3 linked regions of the Pseudorhizobium banfieldiae genome follow. The protein of the gene in region 2 interacts with the protein of the main gene of each other region in a pairwise test. Links are inferred from orthologs where the notes say so. Each region holds a gene or a part of one and is shown on either strand. Other genes may lie near its edges. The genes, in order: dnaE, dnaQ and dnaN.

Region 1 (6,091 bases), 2.5 Mb from region 2 along the record:
TCTCGTTCATCGGCATCATGCTGGGCGTAGCCACGCTGATCATCGTCATGGCGGTGATGAACGGTTTCCGTACCGAACTGATCTCGCGCATCCTCGGAATCAACGGTCACATGATCGTGCAGCCGGTGGACGGGCCCTTTACCGACTATGCCGACCTTACGGCGAAGTTCCAGGGCGTGCCGGGTGTGCGGATTGCGCTACCGCTGGTGGAGGGCCAGACACTCGCCTCCGGTCGCGCCGGTGCCGGCTCCGGCGCATTGGTGCGCGGCGTTCGGCCGGAAGACCTCGAGAAGCTGAGCGAGGTCGCGACCAACATCCGGCAGGGCGACATTATCGGATTTGCTTCGGGGCAGGGCGTTCTGGTCGGCTCCCGGCTTGCTGCATCGCTAGGGATCACTGCAGGCGATGACATCACCCTCATCTCACCCGAAGGCGACGTGACGCCGATGGGGGTCAATCCAAGGGTCAAATCCTACCCGGTATCAGGCGTCTTCGAAATCGGCATGTCTGAATACGACGCGACGATGATCTTCATGCCGCTGGAGGAGGCGCAGCTTTATTTCAACGCCGATGGATTGGTGCAGTCGATCGAGCTCTTCGTCAACGATCCCGAAGGTGTCGACGGGTTGCGTCCGCTGGTGGAAGCCGCCGCCGGTCGCCAGATCCACATCACCGACTGGCGTCAGCGGAACCAGACGTTCTTTTCGGCGCTGCAGGTCGAGCGGAACGTCATGTTCATGATCCTCACGCTGATCGTGCTGGTGGCAGCGCTCAACATCATCTCCGGGCTCATCATGCTGGTGAAGGACAAGGGAAGCGACATCGCCATCCTGCGCACCATGGGCGCAAGTTCCGGCGCGGTGATGCGGATCTTCTTCATGACAGGGGCGGCGATCGGAACCGTCGGAACGCTCGCCGGCGTCGTTCTCGGCGTCATCGTCTGCCTCAACATTGAATCGATCCGGCAGTTCTTCTCCTGGCTGTCGGGCACGGTGCTCTTCGATCCCGAGCTCTACTTCCTCAGCCAGCTTCCGGCTGAGATGAGCTTCAGCGAGACTTTGTCGGTGGTGCTGATGGCACTGACGCTCTCTTTCATTGCCACCATATTCCCCGCCTGGCGGGCCTCGCGGCTCGATCCGGTGCAGGCCCTCCGATACGAATAGGACTTTATCCGTCATGGCAGGCAAGACAGTCCTGAAGCTCTCCGGTGTCGAAAGACATTACGGCCAGGGCGAGACCACGCTCTCCATCCTGAAGGGTGCGGACTTTGAGCTGCACAGTGGCGAGATCGTCGCTCTCGTGGCGCCGTCAGGAACGGGAAAATCCACGCTTCTGCATCTGGCGGGACTGCTGGAGCATCCGGATGCCGGTGAGGTTTTCGTCGGCGGGCATGCCTGCAATGGATTGCCGGATGATGATCGCACCGCCATCCGCCGCAGCGAGATCGGCTTCGTGTACCAGTTCCACCACCTGCTCCCAGAGTTCACGGCGCTCGAGAACATCATGATGCCGCAGCTGATTGCGGGGCTTCCCGAGCGGGAGGCCAAGGAGCGGGCAAGCCAGCTTCTCGACTACATGCGCATCGGACATCGTGGCGAACACCGCCCGGCCGAATTGTCCGGCGGCGAACAGCAGCGCGTGGCGATCGCCCGTGCCGTCGCCAATGCCCCTCGCGTCCTGCTGGCCGACGAACCGACCGGCAACCTCGATCCCGAAACGGCCTCATACGTCTTCGATGCGCTGGAAGCGCTTGTGAAGCAGTCGGGGCTTGCGGCCCTGATCGCAACCCACAACCATGATCTCGCCGCCCGGATGGATCGTCGGGTAACGATCGACGGCGGCAAGGTCGTCGGCTTCTAACTCCTCTCTTAACCCTCTGTTTACCGAGGCTGCCGGCGACGGTGGCCATTCTGTTCTTGTTTCGTTTTTCTCTTGACGAGGAGTACAAAAACAGAACAAAATAACAACATAGAGGAACAAGGGAGACGACCATGACTGATCTTATTCGGGACATTGCCGCATTCGCTTCCATAGCAACCTTCGTCGCGAGCATTTCCATGCTCATGCTGGCCATGTAAGCGAGCCGCAGGAATATCCGTTGACGACGTAAGTCCGAGCTGGACTTGGAACGCTCCGCGCCGGAAAATCACCTGATTCATGAGGTGAGAGACAGCGATGGCCGAGCAGATGGAAACCACTGGTGCAACGAACGGGGAGCCTTCGCCTCGGTTCGTTCATCTGCGGGTTCATTCCGCCTATTCGCTGCTCGAAGGCGCATTGCCGCTCAAGAAGATCCTTGCGAAGGCTGTGGCCGATGGTCAGCCGGCGATAGCCGTCACGGACACCAATAATCTCTTCGTCGCGCTGGAATTCGCGCAGAAGGCCATCGGTGAGGGCCTTCAGCCAATCATCGGGTGCCAGGTCTCCATCGACATGGAGGATCAGGCCGAGGATCGTCGTGGCAACCAGATGACGAAGCTGCCGGCGATCGTGCTTCTGGCGTCTACGGCTGACGGCTACGAGCGGCTGGTGGACCTCGTCAGTCGCGCCTATCTCGGGGGCGAAGGCCATGCCAGCACGCATATCCGCCGCTCCTGGCTCGACGACACGGGGACCGAGGGACTGATTGCCTTGACCGGGGCGTCCGGCGGTCCGATCGACGTCACGCTGCGCGAAGGCAATTCCAGTCAGGCGAGATCGCGGCTCCTCAGCCTCAGGGAGGCGTTCGGTGACCGGCTCTATGTGGAACTGCAGCGCCACGGCGCCTATGACCGTCGCCACGAGCACAAGATCGTCAGCCTTGCCTACGAGTTCGATCTGCCGTTGGTCGCCACCAACGAAGCCTTTTTCCCGTCGCGCGACGATTATGACGCCCACGACGCTCTGATGGCGGTGGCCCACAATGCGATCGTGTCCGACGACAGCCGCTTCCGGCTGACCCCGGACCACTATCTGAAGAGCCGTGCCGAGATGGCGGCACTCTTCGCCGATCTGCCGGAAGCGCTGGACAACACGGTGGAGATCGCCCGGCGCTGTTCATTCATCCTCGATACCCGCAAGCCGATCCTGCCACGCTTCACGGGTGCGACGGCTGATCCGGAGGAAGCCGAACGGGCCGAGGCAGAGGAACTGCGACGGCAATCGGTGGAGGGCCTCGAACGGCGAATGGCGGCGCTCGGCCTCAGCCCCGGCTATACGGAGCAGGACTACCGTAAGCGCCTGGACTTCGAACTGAGCGTCATCGAGAGGATGAAGTTCCCAGGCTACTTCCTGATCGTCTCAGACTTCATCAAATGGGCGAAGCAGAACAACATTCCCGTTGGTCCGGGCCGTGGATCAGGCGCCGGTTCGCTTGTCGCCTATGCGCTGACGATCACGGACGTCGATCCGCTGCGCTTCTCGCTGCTGTTCGAGCGCTTCCTCAACCCGGAACGCGTCTCGATGCCCGACTTCGACATCGACTTCTGCCAGGACCGGCGCGAAGAGGTGATCCGCTACGTCCAGCAGAAATACGGCCGTGAGCAGGTGGCCCAGATCATTACATTCGGATCGCTGCAGGCCCGCGCGGCGCTGCGCGACGTCGGTCGGGTGCTCGAAATGCCCTACGGCCAGGTGGACAGGATCTGCAAGCTGGTGCCGAACAATCCAGCCAATCCGACGCCGCTCTCCAAGGCGATCGAGGAGGAGCCCAAGCTGCAGGAAGAGGCAGAGAAGGAGCCCGTGGTTGCACGCCTTCTCGACATCGCCCAGAAAATCGAGGGACTTTATCGGCACGCCTCGACGCACGCCGCCGGCATCGTGATCGGGGATCGGCCGCTCTCCAAGCTCGTGCCGATGTACCGCGATCCGCGCTCCGACATGCCGGTCACCCAGTTCAACATGAAATGGGTCGAACAGGCAGGCCTGGTGAAGTTCGACTTCCTCGGGCTGAAGACGTTGACCGTGTTGAAAACTGCGGTCGACTACGTCTCCAAGCGCGGCATCCACGTGGACCTCGCCTCGATACCACTGGATGACGAGAAGACCTACGAAATGCTCTCCCGTGGCGAGACGATCGGCGTGTTCCAGGTGGAAAGTGCCGGCATGCGCAAGGCGCTGATCGGAATGCGGCCGGACTGCATCGAGGACATCATCGCGCTCGTTGCACTCTATCGCCCCGGCCCGATGGAGAACATTCCGGTCTACAATGCCCGCAAGCACGGCGAAGAGGAGATCGAGTCGATCCATCCGAAGATCGACTATCTCCTGAAGGAAACCCAGGGCGTTATCGTCTACCAGGAACAGGTGATGCAGATCGCCCAGGTCCTGTCGGGTTACTCGCTCGGCGAAGCCGATCTTCTGCGCCGCGCCATGGGCAAGAAGATCAAGGAGGAGATGGACAAGCAGCGTGCACGTTTCGTCGATGGTGCCATGAAGAATGGCGTGTCGAAGCCGCAGGCTGACTTGATCTTCGACCTGCTCGCGAAGTTCGCCAACTACGGCTTCAATAAGTCGCACGCCGCCGCCTACGCCATCGTCTCCTACCAGACGGCCTTCATGAAGGCCCACTATCCCGCCGAGTTCCTGGCCGCGTCGATGACCTTCGATATGGCGAACACCGAGAAGCTGAACGACTTCCGGCAGGATGCGGCCCGCCTCGGCATTACGGTCGTGCCGCCATCGGTGCAGACCTCGTTCCGCCGTTTCGAGACCGACGACAACAGAATCTTCTACGCCCTGGCGGCCATCAAGGGTGTCGGCGAGGCCGCAGTCGATCACATCGTCGAGGTTAGGGGCGACAGGCCTTTCGCCTCGATCGAGGATTTCTGCCTACGGATCGACCCGAAGCAGATCAACCGTCGCGTGCTGGAAAGCCTTATTTGCGCCGGTGCCTTCGATTGCTTCGGGCGGGATCGGGCGGAGATGATTGCTGGCCTCGACCGCATCATCGGCTATGCGCAGCGTGCGCAGGAAAACAAGACGAGCGGCCAGTCTGACATGTTCGGATCATCCTCCGCAGCAGGTCCTGAAACGTTGATTTTCCCGCCTTTCTCGCCCTGGGTTCCTTCGGAGAAGCTGATGCGGGAGTACCAGGTTCTTGGCTTCTACCTGTCCGCCCACCCGCTTGATTCCTATGGCGATGTGCTGGCGAAGATGCGCGTCCAGAACTTTGCGGAATTCTCCGCTGCCGTGAAGAAGGGCGCGACTGCCGGGCGACTTGCAGGAACGGTGACCGGACGCCAAGAGCGCAAAACCCGCACCGGCAACAAGATGGGGATCGTCACCTTCTCCGATGCCTCAGGTCAGTTCGAGGCAGTGCTCTTCTCCGAAGCGCTGGCGCAGTATCGTGACCTTCTCGAGCCTGGCAAATCCCTGGTGATCACCGTACAGGCCGATGAGCGTCCCGAGGGTATCGGCCTTCGCATCCAGACGGCCGCGTCCCTGGAGGAGCAGTCGGTACGAATGCAGAAGGCGCTGCGGGTCTATGTACGGGATTCGGGTCCCCTGAAGACGGTGACGCGTCACCTTAATGCAAGGGGGGACGGGCTGGTCTCCTTCATCGTCATCAAGGATGATGGCCAGCGCGAGATCGAGGTGGAGCTCGCGGAGAAATTCCGGATTTCGCCGGAGATTGCCGCCGCCCTCAGGGCGGCGCCGGGGGTCCTAGAGGTCGAACTCGTATAGCGACGCTCAGTAGAGGCCGATGCCGTTGCGATAGACGCGCCGCGGCTTCTGTCGCACCTTCTTCGGCTTTTCAACGGCTGGCCGTGCTTCAGCCACCTTCGCCTCGGAGCGCGTCAGCGTGATGAAGTCGGTGCCCTTGCCGGTCTCCGGACCCAGACCTTCGTCCGTTATGGTCAGGGAGCTTCCATCAGCAAGCAGCGTGGCGATGCGCTCTCGTAAGTCGTCCGGGATGTCGAGGCGATCGAGCGCGTCGGATGCCGAAGAGGCCGAGGCGTGGAGACTGATATTCATGCGCTGCCGCTCTTTCGTGGTGAGGAGGTTCGGCAGGGTAAGCACATGCCAGTCGGCCCGCTCGCTGCCGCGATCGACATTGCTCGCCGTGAAGAAGTGCGTGCCGAGGGGGATCTCCGGATTCTTCAGGCCGATG
Region 2 (5,078 bases):
TCGATGCTCACGCGGCAACCATTGATGAGCGAGCCATTCAAGAGCGTCTGCAGGAGATACATCCTACCCCGGAACATGTCGCTGTGGAGCTTGCAAAGGCGAAGGCGCTCGATGTTAGCCGCCATTTCCCGGGGATGCTGGTCCTGGGCAGCGACCAGACCATGTCGCTGGGAGAGCGCGTTTTCCATAAACCCGCCGACCTTGACGAAGCCCGCAGCCACATCGCCACCCTTGCGGGAAAGACCCATAGGCTGAACAGCGGTATTGCGTTGGTTCAGGACGGAGTGGTGCTCTGGGAGCACGTCTCTAGCGCAGACATGACGGTCCGCCCCCTGAGCGAAGCATTCATCGAACGTTACGTCGAGCGGTGCGGCGAGAAGCTCCTGTCGAGTGTCGGGGCATACCAACTCGAGGGGGAGGGTATTCATCTCTTCTCCGCAATCGAGGGTGACTACTTCACCATCCTGGGGCTTCCGATGCTGCCCCTCCTCGCCAAGCTGCGAGAACTCGGAGCCATCAATGGCTGATTCACGTGAAACAGGAATCATGGCTTTCGTCGCCGGCTGGCCCGTCAAGCATTCCCGCTCGCCGCTTATCCATCGGCACTGGCTGAAGACCTTCGGCATTGAGGGCGACTATCGGCTGGAGCCTGTGAAACCAGCAGACTTTCCGGCTTTCGTTGCGGATCTGAAATCTGGCGCTTCGATCTATGCTGGCGGAAACGTCACGATCCCTCACAAGGAGGCAGCCAGCGCGCTGGCGGATCGCTGCGATACCGTCGCCGAGGAACTGGGAGCCGCGAATACGCTCTGGAGGGAGGACGGGCGGCTCTGTGCCACCAATACCGATGTCCACGGTTTTGCTGCGAATCTCGACGAGCGCCATCCAGGATGGGACAAGGTCTCAAGGGCGGTCGTTCTTGGTGCAGGCGGCGCCAGCCGAGCTGTCATTCGAGCATTTCGTGATCGCGGCATCTCCGAAATCAACGTCGTCAACCGCACGCTCTCGCGGGCTGCCGAACTCGCGGATCGGTTTGGACCGACCATCCATGCCCATTCTATGGCGGCGCTTCCGGAAGTTATTCAAGGCGCGGGTCTCTTCGTCAACACGACGTCCCTCGGCATGGACGGGCAAGACGTCCCCGAGATCGACTTTTCGACCATGTCAATTGGGGCGCTCGTCACCGACATCGTCTACGTTCCGCTACAGACACCGATCCTGAAGCAGGCTGAAGCCCAGGGCCTAGCAACGGTGGACGGACTGGGAATGCTGCTTCATCAGGCTGTGCCTGGCTTTGAACGGTGGTTCGGGATCAGGCCTCAGGTCGACGAGACCTTGCGTTCACTGGTTATCGCCGACATGGAAAGGCAGCCATGATCGTCGTCGGCTTGACGGGCTCCATCGGAATGGGAAAGTCGACCACGGCGAGGATGTTTGCGGAAGCGGGAGTCCCGGTCAACGACGCCGACGCTGTAGTTCATGATCTCTACCGGTCCGAGGCCCTCGCGCCGATCGGCGACGCCTTTCCGGGGAGTATCAGAAACGGTATGGTCGACAGGCAGGAGCTTGCTCGGCAACTCGCGGAGAATCCGGCTAAGTTCCGTCGTCTGGAGGCGATCGTCCATCCTCTTGTTCGCAGGCGGGAAGGCGAGTTCGTGGAAGCCAATCGAGTAGCGGGCGCCGAGATGGTGGTGCTCGACATCCCCTTGCTCTTCGAGGTCGGGGGTGAGGATCGAGTGGATGTCGTCGTGGTCGTGACCTGTGATCCACAGATACAAAGGGCGCGGGTTCTTGCGCGGCCCGGCATGACCGAGGAGAAATTGAACATGATTCTGTCCCGGCAGATCCCGGATCAGGAAAAGCGCCGTCGAGCGGATTTCCTCATTGATACCGGAAGGGGATTGGAAGCAGCCCGGCAGCGCGTCGACGAAGTCATCGCAGCCCTGCGATCCGGAAAGAGAAGCGAGACAGCCAGTGCGTGAAATCATCTTCGATACGGAAACGACCGGTCTGGAAACCAAGCTCGACCGTATCATCGAGATCGGCGGGATCGAACTCATCAACAATTTCCCGACCGGACGGTCGTTGCATCTCTACATCAACCCCGGTGATCGCAAGGTTCACCCGGACGCGCTGGCGGTCCATGGGATCACCGATGAATTCCTGAAGGACAAGCCGAGTTTCGCCGAGGTGGCGGAACAGATCCTCGAATTCTTCGAAGGCGCGAAGTGGATTGCCCACAACGCGAACTTCGACATGGGCTTCATCAACGCCGAGTTTGAACGTTTGAAGCTTCCGCCGGTGTCCATGGAGCATGTTGTCGACACGCTTGCACTCGCACGCCGCAAGCATCCGATGGGGCCCAACTCGCTGGATGCGCTATGCCGTCGATACGGAATCGACAACGCTCACCGCACCAAGCACGGCGCGCTACTCGACTCCGAACTGCTCGCGGAAGTCTATATCGAGATGACGGGGGGCCGGCAGGCGGCGCTCGGCCTCGTCGGCATCGAAACCTCGGCGACGATCATCGAGATCGAGGAGCATGTGGTCGGGATCTCTGGTCGTCCCCGGCCGCTGCCGTCGCGCGTGAGTGCGGCCGAGCTTGCGGCGCACCGTGCCCTGGTTGGTTCGCTTGGCGCAAAGGCAGTCTGGGCGCGCTATGAAGCAGAAAGCCCGGACATGGCGATCCGGGCTTCCTGAATTACGGCTTTTGCAACGCTATCAGCTATTGAGCGGCTGGACCTGCGACTTCGCGCGTTCTGCGGCCATCCGCTGGGCGAACATCTGGGCGAAATCGATTGGATCGATCATCAGCGGTGGAAAGCCGCCATTGCGGGTCACGTCGGCGACAATCTGGCGCGCGAAGGGGAAAAGCAGGCGCGGGCACTCGATGAAGAGAACCGGCAGCATGTGTTCCTGCGGGAAGCCGGCAACGCGGAAGACACCGCCGTAGACCAGTTCGGCCGCGAACACCACCTTGTCGCCGTCCTTGGCTTCGACATTCAGTGAAAGCACTACGTCAAAATCCGTCTCGGAAAGCGGGTTGGCGTTGACGTTGACATTGATGTTGATGGCGGGAGCGTTGTCGCGCGACTGAAGCGAGCGCGGTGCACCGGGGTTTTCGAAGGAAAGGTCTTTGGTGTACTGGGCCAGAATGTTGAGCGACGGGCTCTGAGTACCCTGTTCGTTTTCGGTTGCCATGGGTTTCCCTCGGATATTTGAACGGTTGCTGGCGTCTAGCACTTAGACCGGTGGCTTACAACCCTGGCCCCGGGAGCCGTGCCAGAGGCTAATCCTCGCCCAGCCGGCGATCGGACCAAGGCGATCCAGGGTTCGGTTCGCGGTGGAAATCTTCTTCGTCAAGGTCGACCACCCGTTCACCCTGCGGGGGATCCCTTCGACGGGTATAGGTACGCCGCTGGGTGTAGGATTCCGAGTCAACCACCACAAAACGGCGGCCGATAAATGACCAGAGCAAGCGCCGGACCGCCGGAATGAAGAGGGCGATCCCGATGATGTCGGTTATGAAGCCGGGGATAAGCAGCAGGACCGCAGCAACGACGATCATCGCGCCTTGCACGATCGCATTCCCGGGAACCCGTCCGTCGCGGCCTTCCTCCGTAAGTCTCCTAAGCATCTGCAGACCCTGAAGACGCAGGAGAATCAGCCCCGCGAGGCAGGATAGCAGGACGAGGCCGAGCGTGCCCCAGACACCAACCATTTGGCCTACGACGACGAAGCCCGCAATTTCCGCGAGCGGCAACAGGAGGATGAGAATGCTGATGAAGGGTGTTGGCATCTACGCTCGATCTGCGCGGCGTCCGCTCGCGCCTTCGCTATTTGAATGATCCGGCCTTGCGGACTATATGAGAACTTGCAACAAGAATTTAAACGGCATTGCGGGACAAGATGGGCTCCAACGACTTCATAACTCTGTTTTTCCTCGTCGCTGCAGTCCTCATATTTCTGCAATTGCGGAGTGTGTTGGGCCGGCGGACGGGGAACGAGAAGCCGCCCTTTGATCCTTTCAGTGCGCGTGAGGCCGGCAAGGCACCCGCGAGCGATGACGGCAAGGTCGTGACACTGCCGCGCCGGGAGGTCTCCGACGAGGACCGTTTCGCAGAGATCGATGCGGTCGCCAAACCCGGTACCTCGGCCAATGACGGTCTGCGTCAACTGTTGAAAGCTGACCCATCCTTCCAGCCACGCGAGTTTCTCAACGGCGCCCGTATGGCCTACGAAATGATCGTCATGGCCTTCGCTGACGGGGATCGAAAGAGCCTCAAGAACCTCCTCTCCAAGGAGGTTTACGAAGGCTTCGACGCCGCCATCTCCGACCGTGAGTCGCGCGGCGAAGTGGTCAAGTCGACCTTTGTCGGCATCGACAAGGCCGACATCACCCAGGCGAGCGTGCGGGGGAATGAGGAGCAGGTGACGGTTCGCATCGTCAGCCAGTTGATCTCCGCAACCTATGACAAGAGCGGTGCAGTCATTGATGGTGACCAGGAAGCTGTCGCGGAAGTCATAGACATCTGGACCTTTGCTCGCGACGTCCGCTCCCGGGATCCGAACTGGAAGCTCGTCGCGACCGAATCCGAGCAATGAACGAGGGCTCGTCGGGTTTTTCGCTTCGGCGGGTCGCTTTCTCTGATCTACCCCGGTGGAGCGAGGATCATCCCGGTCTGCTGCTGGAGGGGATCCGCAACTGCCTGACCCACATCCGCTCGGGCAAGTCCTACCGAACAGGAGACCTGGGGCTGTCATGCGACGACATCCTGCCTGCCTATGAAGCGGCTCTCCGTGCCGATCTTCTTGACGCCGGGTCCGCTCGGCAATTCTTCGAGCAGCATTTCGAACCGTTCAGGATCTGCCGCGACGACGGCTCGCAGGGTTTCGTCACCGCCTTCTACGAGCCTGAGGTTGAGGTTTCGGACACCCCGTCAGGCGAGTGGGCGTTTCCGTTTTACCGTCGCCCAGCGGATTTGATCGATCTCGATGCCGCCAACCGGCCGGCGGGCATGGACGCTTCGTACCGGTTCGGTCGGTCCGCTCCCGCAGGGATTGCGGAGTATCCC
Region 3 (5,040 bases), 440 kb from region 2 along the record:
CGCCGGCCGGACGAATCCCCGGCGTGACGATTGCCATGTCCGATCCGACGATCTTGCGCACCGCCGCCGATTCCTCCGCCGAGCAGACGATACCCCCCATCCCGGCTGCGAGCGCCTGTTCGGCGCGACGCATGACCAGCGTACGCGCATCCGCCTGGTAACCCACCTCAAGCAGGTCGGCGTCGTCCATGGACGTCAGCACGGTCACCGCGAGAAGGCAGAGGCCTGAGCCCTCGGCGGCCTTGACTGCGGCGCGCATGGCCTTCGGATAGGCATGCACTGTCAGCATCGTCACTCCCATCGTGGCGATGTTTTCGACGCCCTTCGCAACAGTGTTGTCGATGTCGAGAAGCTTCATGTCGAGAAAGACGTTCTTGCCGTCCTTCGCGAGGTCGCGGGCGAACTCGATGCCGCCCGCAAACGCGAGCTGGTATCCGATCTTGTAGAAGGGAACCGTGTCGCCCAGCGTGGCGACCATCTTTTCCGCTTCACCGACGGTCGGGATATCGAGGCCAACGATCAGGCGGTTACGCGCGTGCATGTTCGAACCCCTTCCATTGTTCCATAGCCGTCCAGTCGCATGTCACGATTCTGTCTGCAAGGGAGAAGGCGAAGAGATTGCCGCCGCCGGCCGGCTGGTCGCGGTCCCGCGAAATCCACACGCCCTGGAGATGGCATTTCAGGAGCGTCCCCACTCCGCCATGCCCGACAAAGGCAATCGGGATTTCCGGATCATGGTCCGCCAGGATCCGATCGATCGCTTTGACGATCCGTGCCTGCGCATCGATTGCGCGTTCCCACCCATGGAAACTCTCGTCTGGGTGGGCGAAGAACCAGTCAGCCGCCTTCTCGAACTCGGCGGGAGGCAGGAAGCCGGTACTGCTGCGGTCGTTCTCGTACATGTCGGCGGCAACCTCGACGGCCGCACCGGAGACACGGGCCAGCAGTTCGGCCGTCTCCACTGCCTTCCTCTCATCGCTCGAAACGATGCGTTGAAGAGTGGCAGCCCAAGCGCTCTGGGCAGCCTCGTTCGCCCGTGCCCTGCCGGTTTCCGACAGCCCCCATTGCGGAACGGGAACCTGCGGGTCGATGTTCACTTGGGGATGGGTAACATAGACGCCGAACATGGCGAGCTAGCCCCGGCTGTAGACCCAGAGCTGCGCCGGCGGGATGTTGCGGACGACGAAGTCGAGGTGGCGGATATGGAACCGGTCAGGGCGGGCGTCGATGGGAGATACCGGGCTATAGGTGATCTGGACAACAGGGCGGCCGGGCGGCATTCGGTCGAGCAGGTCCTCCAGCAGCGCGATGCGCTTCTCCATCGGAAAGCTCAGCATCGGGATCGCCGAAATCACCGCATCGAACTTGCGGTCCTTCCAGTCACCAAGTGTCGTGTCCAGGTCGAAGGCGTCGCCGTTGATGAAGTTGACGCCAGGGATCGTCCGCTTGAGGTGCTGGTAGAAATCGGTCGAATACTCGATCGAGACGATATTCTCCGCCGCCACGCCGCGGTCGATGATCGCCTTGGTGATGATGCCGGTGCCGGGTCCGAGTTCAAGAACCGGCAGGCCTGAAGCCGGATTGATGACGCTCGCCATGCGACGCGCGGTGACCGCTGAAGTCGGCAATATGGCCCCGACGCTCTTGGGGCCGTCGATCCAGCCCTTGAAGAACCTGATCTCCTCGTCGAACTTCCGGCCCAGCCTTTCCTTCAGTCGCAATTCCATCAGGTCTCTCCTCCTTGATCCATAAGGGCTTATGTGGGGTCAATGACGCAAAAACAAGGCGGAATGTCGCATCTGGACAACGACAGCAAAAAAGCGGCAAGTTTCCCAGCCGCTTTTTCTGTGTCAGACCCGCATCGGCATCAGGACGTAGAGCGCGTCATCGCCCGCGGTGTCCCGCACCAGGGTAGGGGAGCCCGCGTCCGCGAGCATGAAGACCGCATCCTCGCCTGAAAGCTGCGCGGTGATGTCGAGCAGGTACTTGGCGTTGAAGCCGATCTCCAGCGGATCGTGTTCATAGCCTACTGCGACCTCTTCCGTCGCGCTGCCGGAATCGGGATTGTTTACGGTAAGCGTCAGTTGCCCATCGGCCAGCGACAGCTTCACGGCACGGCCTCGCTCCGACGAGATTGTCGATACGCGGTCGACGGCGCGGGTGAAGCTCTGGCAGTCGACGCGCATCTCCTTGTCGTTGTTCGTCGGGATGACGCGCTGGTAATCGGGGAATGTGCCGTCGATCAGCTTCGACGTCATGATGATGGAGCCGATCGTCAGGCGGATCTTCGCGTCGGAGACCTCGACCGTGACCATCAGGTCGGGGTTGTCGACCAGCTTCTGAAGCTCGCCGACGGTCTTGCGCGGAATGATGATGCCCGGCATGCCTTCCGAACCTGAGGGTGCCTCGACATCGGCGCGGGCCAGCCGATGTCCGTCGGTCGCCACGGCACGCAGCTTCAGGTCGCCGCCGGCCTCGATCGTGTGGAAGAAGATGCCGTTCAGGTAGTATCGTGTCTCTTCCGTCGAGATGGCGAACTGGGTGCGGTCGATCAGCATCTTCAGATCGGTCGCCTTCAGCTTGAAAGTATGGCTGAAGCTGCCGGCGGTAAGATCGGGGAAGTCCGCCTCCGGAAGGCACTGCAGCGAGAACTTCGAGCGTCCCGACTGCACCGTCATCGAGCCGCCGTCCGGATTGGTCGCCAGACGGACCTCCGATCCCTCCGGCAATTTGCGGACGATTTCATAGAGGAGATGCGCTGGCACGGTCGTGGCACCCGGCTGTTCGACCATGGCTGCAACCGCCTCGGTGATCTCCAGGTCGAGGTCCGTCGCCTTGAGCTCCAGGTCGGCGCCGGAAGCGCGCAGGAGCACGTTCGACAGGATCGGGATCGTGTTGCGACGTTCCACGACACGATGGACATGGTTCAGCGACTTCAGGAGATTGGACCGCTCAAGAGTAATACGCATGGACGCTACCGCTTCTGACCGGGACGCCGGCAGGAACGGGGCGTCCGCATGTTTGCCGGCCGCAGGGCCGGGAGATGTGGAGGCGCAAAATGGCAGAACATTCCCCTAGAAAGCAAGAGCCGGAAGGGCCGCCACCGGCGCGAATGGGAACTTGTTGCCATGATTCACAGGGAAAACTTCGCGACGCTCCGCTTGCCCGCCTGCCGCACCTCGCCCATAAGAAGGCGAGAGCAAGCAGATCAGCCGGATACCTTCGTGAGCGACGAACAGAAGACCATGGGCCGCAGCTACAGGATCGGCAATACGGCGGTCCCCGCACGCCCGCTGGAGCCGGGGCTCTATCTCGTCGCCACCCCGATCGGTAATCTCGGCGATATCACCCTGCGTGCGCTCGAGACGCTGGCGGGAGCCGACGTGCTTGCCTGCGAAGACACGCGTGTGACGCGCGTGCTTCTGGACCGCTACGGCATCGTCAACCGCCCCTTCGCCTATCACGAACACAATGCCGCCGAAGCAGGGCCGAAGCTGCTTGCCGCGCTCGCGGAAGGACGGTCGGTGGCGCTCGTTTCGGATGCGGGCACTCCCCTCGTCTCGGACCCGGGCTACCGGCTGGGACGCATGGCAATCGACGCTGGACACCGCGTCATCCCTATCCCCGGCGCCTCGGCGCCCTTGGCGGCGCTGGTGGGTTCAGGCCTGCCCTCGGACAGCTTCCTGTTCGCCGGCTTCCTGCCGGTCAAGGACAAGGGCAGGCGGGATCGGCTGGCAGAACTGTCGCGCGTGCCGGCGACGCTCGTCTTTTTCGAATCGCCCCACCGTATCGGGGCGAGCCTTGCCGCCGCAGCCGATGTTCTCGGAACGGCTCGCGAGGCGGCAGTGTGTCGCGAATTGACGAAGGCCTTTGAGGAATTCCGGCGGGGCACGCTGGCGGAACTGGCTGACTTCTATGCGGAGCGGGCCGTGAAGGGCGAAATCGTCCTCCTGATAGCTCCTCCTGAAATCGATGATGTGCCGGGGGCGATGGAGGTCGATGTCCTGCTGAAGGAACTGGCGGCCACCATGCCGACATCCAAGGCGGCCGCCGAGGGCGCGCGCCTCACAGGGCTGTCGAAGAAGGACCTCTACCAGCGGCTGCTGGCGCTGAAGGACGGAGACGGTGGCAAAGCAAGCTAGGGAGAGGCGCCGGGCGGAACGGCGCGGCCATTTCGCCGAATATGCCGCCGCACTCTTTCTGCTGGCGAAAGGTTATCGGATCCTCGCCATCCGCTTCCGTACCAAGGCCGGGGAGATCGACTTGGTAGCGCGAAAGGGTGATCTGGCAGTCTTCGTCGAGGTCAAGGCGAGGGTCGGAGAGCGGGAGGCTGTGGATGCCGTGAGCGCTACGGCCCAACGACGCATTCGCGCAGCAAGCGACATATGGCTTTCACGCCGTTCGGATGCCGCGCGCCTGTCGCAACGCTACGATGTCGTTGCCGTGCTTCCCGGCCGTCTTCCAAAGCACTTCCCAGATGCATTCTGAGGGAGTTCGTGCTTTGTCGCCGTCGGTGCGGTAGCCGTCGTCAGGGCTATACCAGCCGTTGCCTTTGACGAGCCGCCGTCCTACATCAGGCGGGCATTTTTGAAGGGGCAGGGACGATGGCGAACATCCGCAGGGTCGCATTCCAGATGGACCATGTCTCCAGCATCAACATTGCTGGAGATTCCACCTTTGCCATGGCGCTGGAGGCGCAGGCGCGCGGCTACGAGCTCTTCCACTACACCCCGGACCGTCTGACCATGCGCGACGGCAAGATCTTTGCCGCCGTGGAGCCGATGCAGGTCCGCGATGTCAAGGGCGACCACTACAGCCTCGGAGAGCGCGAGCGCGTCGACCTTTCTACCATGGACGTGATCCACCTGCGCCAGGACCCGCCCTTCCATATGGGCTACATCACCTCGACGCATCTGCTCGAGCGCATCCATCCGAAGACACTGGTGGTCAACGACCCCGCATGGGTCCGCAATTCGCCGGAGAAGATCTTCGTCACCGAATTTGCCGACCTGATGCCGGCGACGCTGATCAGCCGCGACG

Evidence for each region.
Region 1: the proteins of dnaQ (region 2) and dnaE interact in binary tests that used the Escherichia coli proteins (3 or more experiments, as listed by UniProt). The link is inferred for Pseudorhizobium banfieldiae from one-to-one orthologs.
Region 3: the proteins of dnaQ (region 2) and dnaN interact in binary tests that used the Escherichia coli proteins (3 or more experiments, as listed by UniProt). The link is inferred for Pseudorhizobium banfieldiae from one-to-one orthologs.

The regions. Positions count from the first base shown.
Region 1 is NZ_FO082820.1:1,280,946-1,287,036, forward strand. What follows is about bases 1,853-5,864. They hold dnaE (DNA polymerase III subunit alpha), read left to right. Parts: upstream 1,853-2,175; coding sequence 2,176-5,664; downstream 5,665-5,864. Other genes in these bases: NT26_RS06185 (ABC transporter ATP-binding protein), read left to right, coding at 1,853-1,860; NT26_RS06195 (L,D-transpeptidase family protein), read right to left, coding at 5,671-5,864. Outside these bases: NT26_RS06180 (lipoprotein-releasing ABC transporter permease subunit), read left to right, coding at 1-1,163; more of NT26_RS06185, read left to right, coding at 1,177-1,852; more of NT26_RS06195, read right to left, coding at 5,865-6,091. UniProt on the Escherichia coli protein: DNA polymerase III is a complex, multichain enzyme responsible for most of the replicative synthesis in bacteria. This DNA polymerase also exhibits 3' to 5' exonuclease activity. The alpha chain is the DNA polymerase catalytic subunit.
Region 2 is NZ_FO082820.1:3,777,487-3,782,564, forward strand. What follows is about bases 840-3,838. They hold dnaQ (DNA polymerase III subunit epsilon), read left to right. Parts: upstream 840-1,974; coding sequence 1,975-2,703; downstream 2,704-3,838. Other genes in these bases: NT26_RS18265 (shikimate dehydrogenase), read left to right, coding at 840-1,377; coaE (dephospho-CoA kinase), read left to right, coding at 1,374-1,982; secB (protein-export chaperone SecB), read right to left, coding at 2,725-3,204; NT26_RS18285 (FxsA family protein), read right to left, coding at 3,293-3,802. Outside these bases: NT26_RS18260 (Maf-like protein), read left to right, coding at 1-527; more of NT26_RS18265, read left to right, coding at 520-839; NT26_RS18290 (Tim44/TimA family putative adaptor protein), read left to right, coding at 3,913-4,608; mltA (murein transglycosylase A), read left to right, coding at 4,605-5,078. UniProt on the Escherichia coli protein: DNA polymerase III is a complex, multichain enzyme responsible for most of the replicative synthesis in bacteria. The epsilon subunit contain the editing function and is a proofreading 3'-5' exonuclease.
Region 3 is NZ_FO082820.1:4,216,740-4,221,779, forward strand. The notes cover bases 911-3,871. They hold dnaN (DNA polymerase III subunit beta), read right to left. Parts: upstream 2,970-3,871; coding sequence 1,851-2,969; downstream 911-1,850. Other genes in these bases: NT26_RS20320 (histidine phosphatase family protein), read right to left, coding at 911-1,127; pmtA (phospholipid N-methyltransferase PmtA), read right to left, coding at 1,134-1,727; rsmI (16S rRNA (cytidine(1402)-2'-O)-methyltransferase), read left to right, coding at 3,246-3,871. Also shown: pyrF (orotidine-5'-phosphate decarboxylase), read right to left, coding at 1-541; more of NT26_RS20320, read right to left, coding at 528-910; more of rsmI, read left to right, coding at 3,872-4,142; NT26_RS20340 (YraN family protein), read left to right, coding at 4,126-4,488; gshB (glutathione synthase), read left to right, coding at 4,605-5,040. UniProt on the Escherichia coli protein: Confers DNA tethering and processivity to DNA polymerases and other proteins. Acts as a clamp, forming a ring around DNA (a reaction catalyzed by the clamp-loading complex) which diffuses in an ATP-independent manner freely and bidirectionally along dsDNA.